2 regions of the Paenibacillus liaoningensis genome follow, and region 2 is predicted to be linked to the other one. Evidence: riboswitches for the same ligand, from Rfam matches in the RefSeq annotation. Region 2 holds a riboswitch; the other holds the start of a gene.

Region 1 (5,128 bases), on a different contig from region 2:
CCATAGGTAAATCACCTCTTCGTCTATCCTATGGGCATAAGGCGTGTAGTGTGCGCAAAAAACAAACGGGCGCCCCGAGGCCATTGCCCGGCGGCGCCCATCTTTATTTAGCCTTTCCAGCCCACTTCCAAAAATGCACGGCTGATCTTGGCGAATTCCTCCAGCGACAATGTTTCACCCCGCCGCGCAGGATCGATCGCAAGCCCCTGCAGCAGCGTTGTAAGGGCCTCCCGCTGTTCCTTGCCCACAAGCGCCGTCAAATTGTTGTAGAGCGTCTTGCGGCGCTGTGCGAAGCTGGCCTGCACGACGCGGAAGAAATGCGCCTCATCGGGCACATCAACAGCCGGCTTGTCCCGCAGCGCAAGCTTAATGACAGCTGAATCCACATTCGGCTGTGGAATAAACACCGTATGCGGAACGGTGCAGACGAGCTTTGGCTCGCAATAATATTGCACAGCCACGCTCAGGCTGCCATATTCCTTGCCGCCTGGCTTTGCTGCCATCCGCTGCGCGACTTCCTTCTGGATCATGACGACGATGTTTTCCAGCGGCAGGCGCTCTTCCAGCAGCTTCATCAAAATCGGCGTCGTCACATAGTAAGGAAGGTTCGCCACGACGCTAACGCCCGTTACGCCGCTGAAGCGCTCTTCGAACAGCTGCTTCAGGTCGAGCTTAAGCACATCGCCGTGCACAATGCCCACATTCGCTTCGCCTTCGAAAATATCATGCAAAATCGGAATGAGCCGATTGTCGATTTCAACAGCCGTTACCGTTCCCGCAACTGCAGCAAGGCGCTGCGTCAATGCTCCGATACCAGGGCCGATCTCAAGCGCGCCTTTTGTCTCGTCAAGCTCAGCTGCGCTGACAATATTGTTTAAAATATTTTGGTCGATGAGAAAGTTTTGTCCCAAGCTCTTCTTAAAGGAGAACCCGTACTTCGCAATAATTTCCTTTGTTCGTTTAGGCGTAGCTACCTCTGCGGCCTTAACTGCGCCTTTATTCAAGCTTTGTTGCTCCGTCATACGCCTTCGTCACCCCTGTTCCTGTTGTTCCATGGCTTGCAGCGCCTTCTCAAACTCTTCGCGCGTAATGCAGAAGCTCGTGCAGCGCTTGTAGAACTGCTTCCCGTTCGCATAGCCGATCCCCAGCAGCTTGCCTATAACCAGCCGCCGCTTTGCCGCTTCTTCATGCACAATTAAGCCAGCTGCCATCAGATCGTCCCATGTAATGGCCCCGACGCTCTCAGCCGTTTCTGTACGCAGCTCCGAGAGCGCCTGCCTAATCGCATCAGGCGCCGCATTCTCAATGCCGATATCCCCTTTATAGGAGGCCAGCTCCTGCGGTAAAAAAGCATGCTTGCAGCCCGGCACACGCTGAGCGACAATTTTACGAATACGCTCTCCTGCATGATCCGGATCTGTAAATATAATAACGCCACGGCGCTCCTGTGCCAGCGCGATGCGCCGCAGCACATCCTCGCCAATGGCCGATCCATTCGTCTCAATCGTATCGGCTTCAACGGCCCGCTTAATCGCTACCGTATCCTCTTTGCCTTCTACTACAATCATTTCCTTGATCACATCGAACAATCCTTTCACAAAGGGAAACTTATCTTGGATATTCGTTCAAGCGTAAACGGCTGTCGCCGTCCTTTGGCGGCAAAGCTGCCGTTTCGCGGTGAAATATAAGCTGATTATAAATGTGAAACTTATCAATCTTATATTTCAGAAAAAATGGGCGATTGCTGCAACAACAACCCGCTCATTCACGTCTGTTTTATTATAACCCCAATTGGCCATTCAAGCGAATCTGACGCAAACAAAAAGAAGAGGCAAGGCCTCTTCCGCATCCTGTCATATTTAGCTTATGATTGCGATAAACTAGAGCACAATCCATAAAGAACTACCACTAATTAGCTAAGCGATGGCTTGTTAGGACCAATCACATAAACGGTAAATCCTTTTTTCTTACCAAATTTATTAGCTTGCTTCTCACTGTCAAAATAAACATCGATCTTATTGCCCTTGATCGCACTTCCGGTATCTTCAGCACGGCGGAAACCAATGCCCTCGATATACACCCACCAACCGAGTGGAATGATATCCGGGTCAACGGCAATTGTCCGTCCTTCCGATACTTTAGCGCCAGAGGCCGTAATTCCGTAGTCCGGGTGCCCTTCGCTCTTGCCCGTTGATGCTAAGCCAGCTGAATAGGCCGTCAATGTGACGTTGCTGAGCACTTTTTTGGATGTGAGCGTTGTGCCGTCTACCGTTACATTGTTGCTGGTTGTCGCTGTCGACAGCACAGTAACTTTAGGCTCCGGCTTTTTCGTACCGACTGCAACGACCTGATTGACCGCAACCGTTTCGACTACCTTGTCTACCACTTTCTTGGAGACAAGTACGCCATCTTCAAACTGCTTCTCAATTTTGATCGTTACGACGCCTTCTTTGCCCGTCTGCACAACCTTCTCCTTGCCTACTTCCAGGTTCGGATCTTCCTTCTTCACAATGGTGAACGGTGTTGTGCTGGACGACTTGCCTAGCTTCGTATCGACGCGAATGACTGTTACGGTCATATCCGCGCTGACGCCCGAGCCAAGCGAAGGTAATACTTTATCATCATCTTCAACAGGAATATTTAATTTCTTTATCGCTGCCTGCACGGTTTTCTCTGTCGTGTACACCGTTGATGTTTTGCCATCAGCTTTTACAAGTAGCGGTACCGCATGCTTAATTTCAAAGCGGTCCCCATCCTTTACTGCCGTATTCAGAGGTACAGATACCTCGTCATGCGGGCCAATTGTAATAGCTTGTTCATCCAGTAGGCGTTGCAGGACCCATTGTTTCGTTGAAACAACGGTTTCTTGTCCATTCACTACTACGGATACGCTTTTGTCAGCCGATCCGTACAACAACACCAAAAACATGAAAGTCATAGCGATTGAGATCGTAGTACTCAAAAGAATCAAACGCAAGTTTTCACGCTTCCATCGCAATGCGAAAGACATGCTGGATGATCGTTTCCCATGGGTCTCACTTGCTTGAATAATGCCCACTTCATCGGTCCTCCTTCATAGCCCCGCCGTCGAATTACGCATGATACCATTGACGCGACTATAGTATATTGGCGTGCTTCTAGCACGCTCCAGTATATTTCCTCTGCAACCTCCTAGATTTACCCTATGACGACGATTTACCCAATATTCAAAAATAAAAAGAAAGCCCGTCGACAGAGGATCTGTTTCGTGGCTTCCCGGGAACGTCAAAATAGACTATTCAGGAATGGTGGATGCACGAGGTTGATCACTCTCTATAAACGCTTACGAGGTTAGCTGTCGGGTTCGGGCAAGAGAGCTGCCCTATCGTCGGAAGAATGCTCATGGCAATCCCCGCCAAATTCACCCCTAGAAGAAATTCAGGTGCGCGTGCAATGTGATCCGCAAATTCCTCACAGCATCGTGCATGGTTCCCCCGCTCTCCAAAGTTCGAAGATTAAGCGCAAACTGGAAATCCAATACAAAAATTTAAAGCTCTGAAATGAATCATACCTTCATCGGAGCCTAATTGTAAAGATCAGATAAAAACCGATTTAAGCGAAATTTTAGGATATTTACGGAAAAGAGAGTCTATTTCAGCATGAAAAATTAGTTTTATCGCCGGAAAGGTCACTTATTCTCGTTTTTAAAGCCGTTTTTACACAATTCCGAAACATTTTTTACCGTTTTCGGTCGTTAAATTGGCGATTTCGGCCACCGATTTTCCTAATATTTCTGCTGCCGCTTCCGCAACGAGCGACACATAAGACGTCTCATTTCGTTTCCCTCGGAATGGATGAGGGGTCAAATATGGGGCATCCGTTTCGATCAAAATTCGGTCACTCGGAACCATCGCAAGCACCTCTTTTGGCACCCTTGCATTTTTGAATGTAAGCGGTCCCCCGAACGATATATAGAAGTTCATATCGAGGCATTTTTGAGCCGTTTCTGGACTGCCGGAAAAGCAATGCATAATGCCGCCAACCTCAGAAGCATTTTCCTCCTTCAGCAGCTTGACAATATCCTCATGGGCATCGCGATTATGAATAATAATTGGTTTTTTCAACTTCTTGGCTAAGCGAATTTGCTCGCGAAATACGCGATGCTGGACGTCTTTTGGGGACGTATCCCAATGGTAATCCAGTCCGATTTCGCCAATGGCTACCACTTTAGGATGAGAGCAAAGCTCTTCAATCCATCCCAGATCCTCCGGCAGCATATCGATGCTGTCAACGGGGTGCCAGCCAACTGCTGCATATATAAAATCATATTTTTCTGCCAGCGCAAGTGTTGTTGGAATCGTTTCCCGATTGAATCCAATATTAACCATTAAATCCACCCCTGCCGCACGCGCTCTTTCGATAACAGCTTCGCGGTCTTCGTCAAAATGCGGGGAGTCCAAATGGGTGTGTGTGTCGAATAAAGAAATCATAATTGAGCAAGCTCCTTCTATATTATAGTCTATGGTGAAACGGTCGAAAGCCGTCCTTTGGCGGCGCGTTTCAGTCCGAGAAATATAGAGAAAGTATGGCAAAATCATATACTTTCCTATATTTTAAATAACATTCGTACTTTATCGCTTAATTGATCAGCGGCAGCGCGCAGCTTCTCTTCCGGATAATACAAATGGGACTGGCCCTGATGAAGTCCAGTAATGGAACGAATGATGTCAGATTTCGTGGAAATTTCACTGACAGCCTCGTAGCTATCCATTAACAAAATCGGCGTCTTTTCTTCTTTTCCGCCTTTTTTCGTATCAGGCTGATACACATCATACGGTTGATCAAATGGAAAATCAATTTCCATATGGTAATCCGGGTTCAACCCGATCGCTGCAAATTGTTGTCTTACTTCATTAAAGAGGCCAATATCCGGTTTATCCAACATGATGTATTTATAGAGGCGACGCGTCAAAAAACGATCACATAGCTCCGCCAGCAGTTCATCGCCTTCGTCGCTCCATTCTATAAAGGCTGTCTGCAAATACGCCTCATCCAGCTTCAAATATTGTTTAACCCCAATTGTCCCGTCAAGCAGCCGTTTCAGCGGCTCCGGCATCCAACCAAATGTGTACCCACCCTCATAAAGCTC
Region 2 (5,128 bases):
AACGAGTTCGAAGAAGCGTGGCTCGACGAAGGCTTTACTTCTTATGCGGAGGATAAGGTGATGGAGAACGCCTATGGCGTTGAGCCTAACTTGGCTATGGAAGCCAGCTATATTACGGCCCCTGCCCCGCTGAAGCAGCCTTCATGGGCTTATCACAACAGCGATGAGTACGCGGAAAATGTATACATGCGCGCCAAGCTTGTGCTGGTCGGCATTGAGAAGCAGGTCGGAGCAAAGACGATGTCAAAAATTATGCGCACATATTTTCAAAAATACAAATTCAAGCATCCAACCACGTCTGATTTCCAGCGTGTCGTTGAGCAGATTACGAAGGAAAAATGGCAGGACTACTTCCACCAGTATGTATACGGCAGCCTGATGGCGGATTTTTCAGTAGAGGCTATTCGAGTGAATGAAGTGGAGCAGGATGGCCAAACGGAGTACGAGTCTACCGTGCTGATTAAGCGCAATGGCGGGCAAAATGGGCCAATCCCGCTCGTATTCTCCTTTACCGACGGCGAAAAGATTTCGAAAACATGGGATGCCGCCGAGTCGCATATCCAGTACAAGGTTGTGCATGCTGCTCCGCTTGCCTGGGTGGCGGTTGACCCGAAAAACAGCAATGTGCTGGACAACAAGCATATTAACAATTTTATGCGCGCAGAAGTGCCCGAGCAGTCGCGCATTCGATGGAGCCTCGGCCTGACGAAGCTCATCGAAGGCTTGCTCGGATCCGTAGGCTGGTAGAGAGGAGGTTGAAAAATGAAGCAGCATATGAAGCAAGGCTGGCGGCTCGCTATCCGCCATTTCTATATCGTCATTCTGTTATTCCTTTACCAGCTATTATGGGGATTTTTCCTTTACCGTTTTGTTGATATGACTGTACTGCCGCTGCTGCGGCGCTTTCCGCTCCAGCATCCGTCTGACTCGGCCGTGTCGCTATTCTTCAGCGAGGCCCAGTTTCAATTGACGAAGACGGATTTGATCAATCCTTATTTGTGGCTTCTGGGCGGCTTGTTCGCTGCCCGCATGCTGCTGACGCCGCTGTTCAATGCGGGGCTGCTCTACTCGCTGCATCATATGGGCGAAACAGGTGAAACACAGTTTCTTCAAGGCATTCGCAAAGCTTGGAAGCCCGTGACGCTGCTCTATTGGCTGCGCACGCTGCTTATTTTCGCACCCGGCTGGTTCCTGCTGCCTCGCGCCTTCAAGCTGCTTATGGAGGGCCATTCGCTGGGCGAGCTGCTGCAAGGCACGCTGCCGGGCTTTGGCGGCTGGCTGCTATGGAGCTTCCTCGTTCACCTGCTGCTGCTCGCTATGCAGTTCGGCGCCGCCTCCGGCACGGGCTCCTTGCGCTGGCTCAGCCATGCGCTCCGAAATCTTTTCCCTTATGCCGGCCTCTCTCTGCTGATGTGGCTGCTGGCTGTTGCCGCTTCGCTCGCTGTGTCTGGGCTTTCCTATGCTTGGGCAGGCATGCTGGCACTCATCATGCATCAAGCCTATCATCTGCTGCGCACCTTGTTAAAAGTATGGACGCTCGCTGCCCAATACGATTGCCTGCAATCAAAGCAGAGCTGAGACCCTTAGAAAAATGAGGGCAACCCCACCTAATTCTCATTTAGTATTCTCATTTTTCTAAAGCCCTTCTCATAAAAAAACCGATTGCGGCCAAAAGGCCGAAATCGGTTTTTTGCCGTTATCCTGCACCTGCAGGTAAAGCCTCCATTTACTTCCCAGCCTATATGGCGACCTAGCTCAAACTCTCTAAATCTTCATTTTACGCTATAATTCTTGCCTATTCACACGATTCATAGCATATTAGCTGCCTATTTCTCATATAAACTGACAAAATGTTTTTTTGCCCAAGAACGGCGATAGATCGAACATTTATTAGGCAAGAAACTTGTTTTAACGCAAAATTGAGCCAAAAGGTTACATGAGAATTATTAGAAATTCATTCATATAGAAGGAAATCACATGAAAAAAACGAATTATTAGCGCAGAGCAAAATTAAACCAGCCTAATTTTTTATACCGCAAAGGTATAGAAATACGGGGGAACCACTTTGGGTGAATTGATTTCGATGCTTGGACGGCTTGATTCAAGTGTCTTGGAAATCATAGGGAACCTTCACAACCGAACCCCACAGCTAACCTCGTCGGCACCGGAAGGAGTTTCAAATTTTGAAGAAGGTTACTGCACTACTCGTTGGTCTTGTATTAATGCTTGCTTTCCAAGCAGGCAGCGTGTTCGCGAGTTCGAAGATGGATGGTGTTATCGCTGATCTGATCGGCACACCGTACCAAAGCGGCGGAACGACTACGAAAGGCTTCGACTGCTCCGGTTTTACGAAGTATGTTTTCGACAAAATGGGCATCGATCTTTCCCGTACTTCCCAAGCCCAATCGAACGATGGCAGTGAAGTGAAGAAGAGTGACCTGATCGCTGGCGATCTCGTATTCTTCAACACGAGCGGCAAAGGCATCTCCCACGTTGGTATTTACGTAGGCGATGGAAAGTTTGCACATGCTTCCTCGAGCAGAGGCGTTATTATTAGCAAACTTAGCGAGTCTTATTATGCTGATCGTTACGTATCAGCTACACGCGTTATGAGCCAAGACGCTTACGACAAGTACGCAAGCGAGCAATAGAGCCAGGCCACGCTTTTTTCGCTTACATAACGAAAAGCTGCTGTCTCAATCAGCAAAGCCGCAGTTGTTTGTCTTCGGACAAATAGCTTGCGGCTTTGCTGTTTTCTGGCAACGCCTTATGCAAGGGCACGCGACCACGGTATTCAGCAGGTTGTACGCGCAGCGGGACGCCGCTGGATGACGCTCGACGATGCGCCGCTGGCCGATTTGGAGGAGCTCCATACGTTTTCTCGGCGCAGTGAGCCTTACAAGGTATTTACGCCGTTTTACCGCATGTGGCAAGCCTTTATGCAGAGCCACTATTCCCCTGCGGGCGAGACAACACTGCAGCAGCTTAATACGCTGAAAAATATAGATGCCAGCATGGCAGAGCGCTTCAGTCTTCCGCGGGAGCATCTGGCTGCGGCAGCCTTTCAGCAGATAGATGACTCAGCCGGGCGCGGCCAATCCCACGCGAGCCATGCAGCCGAGGTGCTGGAGCAATTTCTAAATCAACGCCTGTCTGGCTATGAAGGCGGCCGCGACCAGTTTGCGGACGACCAGACGAGCCATTTGGCGCGTTATTTGAATACGGGAGCGCTGTCAGCACGGCAAGCCTACGAAGCGGCGCAGCAGCAGTTTGGAGCCGAGGCGTGGATTAGACAGCTGGCATGGCGGGATTTTTTTCTATATCAAGGAAAATACAATGAGGACTTCTACCGATATGAGCAGAAGTTTGATTTATCTGCGCTAAGCGATCAGCATTTCGAGGCATGGAGCGAAGGAAAAACGGGCATTCCTGTTATTGACGCCGCTATGAAGCAGCTAAATGAAACGGGGGAAATGCCGAATCGGCTGCGGATGGTTACCGCCATGTTTTTGACGAAAAATCTGTTATGCCCATTTACGTTGGGCGAGCAGTATTTCCGCCGCCAGCTCGCCGATTATGATCATACACTGAACCGAGGCGGCTGGCTTTGGAGCTCGTCACTCGGCTACGACGCCGCGCCATATTTTCGCATTATGAATCCGGCTACGCAGTCCGCAACACATGATCCGGGCGGCACTTACATTAGACGCTGGCTGCCGGAGCTTGCCCATCTGCCTGATAAGCGAATCCACCTGCCGCAGCCGCATGCCATCGTTGATTTGAAAGCTTCACGCGCCCGCGCGATTGAGGTTTATAAGGAGATTGTATAATGATGACAAAAGCAAATGCTGCACCTGCTGGCGCCCAGCCGCCATTTGGCTGGAAGGTTGCCGCAATGGATGCATCCCATGCCCGGCAGTTGTGCGATTGGCGGTATGAGCCGCCTTACGGCATCTATCAATGGCCCGCATGGGAGGTTATGGAGCAAGCCGAAATGGAGTTCGGTGATCCCGAGCTGCGCCAGAGGCAATATGCTGCTATTTTAGACGATCGCGGGGAGCTCGCTGGTTTTGCACAGTTTTTCCCGCTGGGGGATGAAGTGCTGCGGCTTGGATTGGGTCTTCACCCACAGCTTTGCAGCAGGGGCTCAGGCACCGCCTTTGTTGCGCTGCTGGTAGAGGAGGCTCGCCGCCGCGCTCCAAACAGCGAGCTGGATTTGGAGGTGCTGACCTGGAATGCACGTGCTATTCGTGTATACGAGAAGGCAGGCTTCCGCATTACCGACACGTATATCCGCCCGACACCGCAAGGCGCGGCGGAATTTCATTGCATGGTTTACGGAGGAGGGGAAGAAGCCTAGCGTCTCTCTCCCCCCTCCTCTTCCTTTCCGCTTCCTTTCCTAGCCCTTCCTTAGCCCTTTCCGCTCCGTTCCCATCAACCGCCGACCCGCTCCAACTGCTGCAACGGGTCAGCCTGCCTCGTCTGGCTCATGTAGCAGCCCATTCGCTCCAAAGCCTCCGACAGCTTTGCTGATGATACCGAATAGGAGCAGCGGATGCGCCCTTCACCGCCTGGTCCAAAAACATGCCCTGGCACAACGGCCACGCCCGCTTCCTTCATGAGCTTGAAGGCGAACTGCTCCGAGCTTAGTCCCGTATGGGCGATGGATGGAAAAGCATAAAACGCCCCTTCCGGCATATGGCAGGAAAGCCCAAGCTGCTGCAAGCCGCCCACGAACATCGCCCTGCGCTGCTTGTAAGCCTCCTTCATTAGATCCTTGTCTGCCAATCCGCTGCGCAGCGATTCCAGAGCAGCAATCTGTCCCATAATAGGCGCGCACATTGCTGTGTATTGATGAATTTTCAGCATTTGCGAAATAATTTCCACAGGGCCGCAGGCATAACCAATACGCCAGCCTGTCATGGCAAAAGCTTTCGAGAAGCCATTTATGACGATCGTCCGCTCCTGCATGCCAGGCAGCGATGCGATGCTCACATGCTGGCTTTCATAAGTCAGCTCCGCGTATACCTCATCGGATACGACGATCAGATTATGCACCTTCACCAGCTCAGCAATGGGGAGCCAATCCTCATAGGACATGACCGCACCCGTTGGATTGTTCGGATAG

The links. A riboswitch is a leader RNA that binds a small molecule or an ion and turns the genes downstream of it on or off. The one in region 2 is predicted to bind cyclic di-AMP.
Region 1: linked by a shared signal. The riboswitch ahead of AC6B99_RS32010 (resuscitation-promoting factor) and the one ahead of AC6B99_RS27400 (C40 family peptidase) in region 2 are both predicted to bind cyclic di-AMP.

What each region holds. Positions count from the first base shown of each region.
Region 1 covers NZ_JCAALU010000031.1:9,935-15,062, reverse strand. The annotation lists gene yabG (sporulation peptidase YabG) at 1-4, opposite strand, end outside; gene rsmA (16S rRNA (adenine(1518)-N(6)/adenine(1519)-N(6))-dimethyltransferase RsmA) at 108-1,022, opposite strand; gene rnmV (ribonuclease M5) at 1,032-1,580, opposite strand; gene AC6B99_RS32010 (resuscitation-promoting factor) at 1,913-3,058, opposite strand; cyclic di-AMP (ydaO/yuaA leader) riboswitch at 3,304-3,511, opposite strand; gene AC6B99_RS32005 (TatD family hydrolase) at 3,696-4,469, opposite strand; gene AC6B99_RS32000 (HD domain-containing protein) at 4,586-5,128, opposite strand, start outside.
Region 2 covers NZ_JCAALU010000020.1:70,234-75,361, reverse strand. The annotation lists gene AC6B99_RS27410 (M1 family aminopeptidase) at 1-747, shown strand, start outside; gene AC6B99_RS27405 (hypothetical protein) at 763-1,578, shown strand; cyclic di-AMP (ydaO/yuaA leader) riboswitch at 2,008-2,179, shown strand; gene AC6B99_RS27400 (C40 family peptidase) at 2,181-2,651, shown strand; gene AC6B99_RS27395 (FAD-binding domain-containing protein) at 2,739-3,830, shown strand; gene AC6B99_RS27390 (GNAT family N-acetyltransferase) at 3,830-4,360, shown strand; gene AC6B99_RS27385 (aminotransferase class I/II-fold pyridoxal phosphate-dependent enzyme) at 4,435-5,128, opposite strand, start outside.